Peribacillus simplex NBRC 15720 = DSM 1321: one gene and its partner. The protein of the gene in region 1 binds, or shares a complex with, the protein of each later gene. Links are inferred from orthologs where the notes say so. Each region holds a gene or a part of one and is shown on either strand. Other genes may lie near its edges.

Region 1 (3,027 bases):
TAAAATAATATATATAAATTATAACCATATTCGTGATTTTCGACAAAAAAGAAATCTAACAAGTTGTACATTGCTATTATAAATAGCCAAGTGTATTTGCATACGGTATATTAAAATAATACATAAAAACATTCACTTCGGAAAGGAAATGATTGAAAATGATTATTTATCCGTATAAAGGCAAAGAACCTGAAATTGCTGAAAGCGCTTATATTGCTGAAAATGCTGTCGTGACTGGTGATGTCAAAATTGGCGACGAAACATCAATTTGGTTCAATTCCGTCATTCGCGGTGATGTATCCCCAACCATCATCGGGAAAAAAGTCAGTATACAGGATAACAGCGTCCTGCACCAAAGCCCAAATAATCCATTGATCATCGAGGATGAAGTAACCATTGGCCACCAGGTCATTTTACATAGCTGTAAAATCCGTAAAGGAGCTTTGATCGGCATGGGATCGATTGTACTTGATGAAGCCGAAATCGGCGAAGGGGCCTTCATCGGTGCCGGCAGTCTCGTTCCCCAAGGTAAAGTCATTCCACCGAACATGTTGGCATTCGGGCGCCCAGCTAAAGTCATTCGCGAAATCAACGAAGAAGATCGCCAGGATATGGAACGCATCGTACGCGAATACGCCGAAAAAGGACAATACTATAAAACGGCGGAACGAATAAAGTAACTCACGAGCAATTGACTGAAAGTTACGAGTATTGTACTCAAACTCATGAGTAAAAGTTCCAAACTCATTAGTAGTTGACCCAAACAAACTTGTAATCGCCCCTAACTCACGAGTATTGCACGTAATTTGAATTTCTTTGGGATTTCTTGAATTATTCCCGCTGACGGCAAAATTAATCCATAAAAAAGGTGCCCCGCTATTGCGGGACACCTTTTTTTATGGATTACGCTTGTGCTTTTAATGTTTCTGCTTTGTCCGTGCGTTCCCATGGAAGATCGACATCTGTACGGCCAAAGTGTCCGTAGGCAGCTGTTTGTTTGTAGATTGGGCGACGAAGGTCAAGCATTTTGATGATTCCAGCTGGACGAAGGTCGAAGTTAGCGCGAACTAAGTCAACAAGGACTTCTTCGCTAACTGTACCAGTTCCGAAAGTATCAATAGAGATTGATACAGGCTCTGCCACACCGATTGCGTATGCCAATTGAACTTCCGCTTTGTCGGCAAGGCCGGCTGCCACGATGTTTTTCGCAACGTAACGAGCAGCGTATGCAGCAGAACGGTCAACTTTAGTAGCATCCTTACCAGAGAATGCACCGCCGCCGTGACGAGCGTATCCGCCGTAAGTATCAACGATGATTTTACGTCCAGTAAGACCAGCATCACCTTGAGGTCCGCCAATTACGAAACGGCCAGTCGGGTTGATGAAGTACTTAGTTTCAGCATCGATCAATTCAGCTGGAACGACTGCTTTGATCACATGTTCTTTTAGATCGGCTTGAATTTGTTCAAGCGTAATTTCTGCATCGTGCTGTGTAGAGATAACGATCGTATCTACACGTACAGGAAGGTTATTCTCATCATACTCCACAGTTACCTGTGTTTTACCATCAGGGCGTAAGTAAGGAAGAGTTTCATCTTTACGTACTTGAGCCAAGCGGAATGAAAGTTTATGCGCCAATGAAATCGGAAGCGGCATAAGCTCTTCTGTTTCATTACAAGCAAATCCGAACATAAGACCTTGGTCCCCTGCACCGATTGCATCGATTTCTTCCTCTGACATGTTTCCTTCACGAGCTTCCAATGCTTTATCGACACCAGCTGCGATATCGGCAGACTGCTCATCAATGGAACTCAATACGGCACAAGTTTCAGCATCGAAACCGTATTTCGCACGTGTGTAGCCAATTCCTTTAATCGTATCACGAACGATACGCGGAATATCCACGTAAGCGGACGTTGTAATTTCACCGGCAACAAGTACAAGACCTGTTGTTACACTAGTTTCACACGCTACACGTGCATTTGCATCCTTAGCAAGGATAGCATCTAAAATGGAATCTGAAATCTGATCACAAATTTTGTCCGGATGGCCCTCTGTAACAGATTCAGAAGTAAATAGACGTTTCTTTGACATCATATTTCCTCCTTGGAAGTTAGTATGTTGTAGGCATAAGCCTGTTTTTTACGGAACTCGTTTCCCTCATTAGTTTCAACTATAGACACAGAATTACTTATAAAAAACACAAAAACCTTCCCTGGCAAATGAGGAAAGGTTTAAAATTCTGTCTTCTATCCTTTCACTCTTATCGTTCAAGGGTTTTTTACCTTGCTCAGGTTAGCACCATCACCACTATTCCTTGAAGACCTTCGCTTTATTTTCGGCGATCGATCTTGGAGTCAAGTTCAATATGGCAGGTTGCTGGGTTTCAAAGGGCCTGTCCCTCCACCAACTCGGGATAAGAGAATCCGTACAATTTAAGATATTATCGTATCTAGCTGGAATTTGTCAATGCTTTTCTAAAAAGAACATTTCCACTCAGAATGGCGTTCATTTAAAAAAACATGTTGATACAACGTCCTAGAAGGGTTTACAATGCAAAATACGAATAGAAATGTTGTAAATTGCCATTAATAATAAAGTATTGAGCATACGAAAAGGAACGACATCCTGACTTTCCCAATAGACATGTATTGCTTACTTACTTCCTATTAAAATAAAATTTTCTTCATGAAAGTATATGCGATAATCCTGACTCGGTTCCTGCCGGATTAAAATGATTAACGCGACCAACTGAAAATAATCACAAATTAAAAGAAATAGTATAGACTAATTAAATGAATGTGTTATACTAATTGTAATCTAAAAACTTAAACAAAGGAAGGTACCTCATATATGAATTCTGTAGATGTTTCTAATGAGTTACACCAATTATTAACAGGAAACAATGTGCAAACTCAACTTTCAGTTCCTCAATTGGTCGAAAAAGTATTAAGCAGAAGTGAAGGCGTTTTAACATCAACCGGCGCGGTAAAAGCTGAAACTGGCAAATATACTGGTCGATCACCT
Region 2 (3,030 bases), 930 kb from region 1 along the record:
ATGATGACGAACCAATATTCTTTTTTCAAAAATGAAAACTCCTTTTATTTAGTCACCCATTCCGCTTGGAACGTTCCTGATATGGGGACCATCTATAAACGCATACTCCAAAATGGTATCAAATATTGAGGCAGAACTCCACTTAAAGGTACCCCCTAATAAAACATTTCAATTACTTGGTTAAGGAAATCATTATGCTAAAGTAGTATACCCGTAATTTATCAGAAATTAATAAAAAATTTTCAATAAGATACTTGCAAAAAAGGCTCGGTTTATTTAATATTATAAATGTGTTAGCACTCGATGATGAAGAGTGCTAATAATCATGAAACAAATTATCAAGAGAATATGAGGAGGTTGTTTCACTTGTTAAAACCATTAGGTGATCGCGTTATTATTGAACTAGTTCAAACTGAAGAAAAAACTGCAAGCGGTATTGTTCTTCCTGATACTGCTAAAGAAAAGCCACAAGAAGGTAAGGTAGTAGCAGTTGGTACTGGCCGTGTCCTTGAAAATGGCGAACGTGTTGCTTTAGAGGTTGCCCAAGGCGATCTAATTATCTTCTCAAAATATGCAGGTACTGAAGTTAAATACGAAGACACTGAATACTTAATTTTACGTGAAAGCGACATTCTAGCTGTTATCGGCTAATTATACATCATACTTAACTGAACGAAAATTTTCTTAAAATTTTAGGGAGGTACTTATAAATGGCTAAAGAAATTAAATTTAGTGAAGAAGCTCGCCGCTCCATGCTTCGTGGTGTGGACGCACTTGCAGATGCAGTTAAAGTAACGCTTGGACCAAAAGGTCGTAACGTGGTTCTTGAGAAAAAATTCGGTTCACCGCTTATCACAAATGACGGTGTGACGATCGCTAAAGAAATCGAATTAGAAGATGCATTCGAAAACATGGGTGCGAAATTGGTTGCTGAAGTAGCAAGCAAAACAAACGACGTAGCTGGTGACGGTACAACTACTGCAACGGTTCTTGCTCAAGCGATGATCCGTGAAGGTCTTAAAAACGTAACAGCTGGTGCTAACCCAATGGGTATCCGTAAAGGAATCGAGAAAGCGGTCAATACTGCAATTGCAGAATTGAAAGCCATTTCCCAACCTGTTGAAAACAAAGAATCAATCGCACAAGTTGCTGCCATCTCTTCAGCTGATGAAGAAGTGGGACAACTGATTGCGGAAGCAATGGAGCGCGTTGGTAACGACGGCGTCATCACAATCGAAGAGTCTAAAGGTTTCACAACTGAGTTGGACGTAGTAGAAGGTATGCAGTTCGATCGTGGGTATGCTTCTCCATACATGGTTACTGATTCAGATAAAATGGAAGCTGTCCTTGAGAATCCATATATCTTGATCACAGATAAAAAAATCACGAATATCCAAGAAATCCTTCCTGTACTTGAGCAAGTTGTTCAACAAGGGAAACCGCTATTATTGATTGCTGAAGATGTAGAAGGCGAAGCGCTTGCAACTCTTGTTGTGAACAAACTTCGTGGAACATTCAACGCAGTTGCGGTTAAAGCTCCTGGATTCGGTGACCGTCGTAAAGCAATGCTTGAAGACATCGCAGCTCTTACAGGCGGCGAAGTAATCACTGAAGAAATCGGACTTGACCTTAAATCTGCAACAATCGATTCATTAGGCCGTGCGTCTAAAGTGGTTGTTACAAAAGAAAATACAACGATCGTTGAAGGTGCTGGAAATACAGCTCAAATTCAAGCTCGTGTAAACCAAATCCGTGTTCAATTAGAAGAAACAACTTCTGAATTCGACCGTGAAAAATTACAAGAACGCCTTGCTAAATTAGCTGGTGGCGTAGCGGTAATCAAAGTCGGTGCAGCTACTGAAACGGAATTAAAAGAACGTAAACTTCGTATTGAAGATGCATTGAACTCCACTCGTGCCGCTGTTGAAGAAGGCATCGTAGCCGGTGGTGGTACAGCACTTCTTAACGTATACAATAAAATCGCTGAAATTCAAGCGGAAGGCGACGTAGCAACAGGCGTGAAAATCGTTCTTCGTGCCATCGAAGAGCCTGTTCGTCAAATCGCTCACAATGCTGGACTTGAAGGCTCTGTAATCGTAGAGCGCCTTAAAGGCGAAGCAGTAGGTACTGGCTTCAACGCAGCTACTGGCGAATGGGTCAACATGATTGCATCCGGTATCGTCGATCCTACTAAAGTAACTCGTTCAGCTCTACAAAACGCTGGTTCTGTAGCAGCTATGTTCTTAACAACAGAAGCTGTTGTTGCTGACAAACCAGAACCTGCTGGTGCTGGCGGCATGGGCATGCCTGATATGGGCGGCATGGGCGGCATGGGCGGCATGATGTAATAAACACTTATAAACCTTGATATATAAGGTTTTGTAAGTTTTAATACGATCAAATGCTAACTTTTTGCTAACTTTCAGTTTTTGAAACAACTTTATTTCACCAATTAGAGGAGGCCTTTCGTAAGTTCACTGAACTTATGGGAGGTCTTTTCTTCGATATTTTTGGTCATATGAGCGTAAATGTTCATCGTCGTGTCTATGTCTGAATGCCCTAATCTTTCTTGAATCTCTTTTACGCCTGCCCCAGCTTTAATGAGAAGGGATGTATCTCCTCTTAAACCAACCGCAATTTTTATCCACCTTTAAAATACGTCCCATATGTTTTCCAGAGGAACGATTTCTTTTCACCAGCTGGGAAACAAATGTTTTCCATGCTAAGGGAATCGCTGAGAACGGGATCTGATGTTAAAAGAACGGCTGAGGGACGTGCAAGAGCAAAGGCCCAACTGTATAATAAATCACCAGAAAAGTTCCATTTTGATCAATCTTTATTACCACAGTACAGTATCGGAAATAATTTTATAAAAGAAGACCATGACTTATAAAAAATCATGGTCTTTTCAATGCTCTAAATTTTGATGCCCGTTTCACTGATCGAATTCGTTATCGGACGTTCGTTAGGTAATTTGCGTGTACATAACCTGTTCCCTTACCGTACTGAATTTTGTACCAAGAACTGCTC

What was found. Proteins that work in one complex are often made in the same cells at the same time.
Region 2: the proteins of metK (region 1) and groL are in contact, whole or in part, in a cryo-EM structure (PDB 8P4O), measured with the Escherichia coli proteins. The link is inferred for Peribacillus simplex NBRC 15720 = DSM 1321 from one-to-one orthologs.

What each region holds. Positions count from the first base shown.
Region 1 is NZ_CP017704.1:3,193,954-3,196,980, reverse strand. The notes cover bases 1-2,949. They hold metK (methionine adenosyltransferase), read right to left. Parts: upstream 2,098-2,949; coding sequence 904-2,097; downstream 1-903. Other genes in these bases: pckA (phosphoenolpyruvate carboxykinase (ATP)), read left to right, coding at 2,854-2,949; BS1321_RS15420 (gamma carbonic anhydrase), read left to right, coding at 162-680. In the rest of the region: more of pckA, read left to right, coding at 2,950-3,027. UniProt on the Escherichia coli protein: Catalyzes the formation of S-adenosylmethionine (AdoMet) from methionine and ATP.
Region 2 is NZ_CP017704.1:2,262,604-2,265,633, reverse strand. What follows is about bases 78-3,029. They hold groL (chaperonin GroEL), read left to right. Parts: upstream 78-710; coding sequence 711-2,348; downstream 2,349-3,029. Other genes in these bases: BS1321_RS10640 (SpoIID/LytB domain-containing protein), read right to left, coding at 2,952-3,029; BS1321_RS27850 (hypothetical protein), read left to right, coding at 2,711-2,893; groES (co-chaperone GroES), read left to right, coding at 367-651. Outside these bases: BS1321_RS10665 (CPBP family intramembrane glutamic endopeptidase), read right to left, coding at 1-29; more of BS1321_RS10640, read right to left, coding at 3,030-3,030.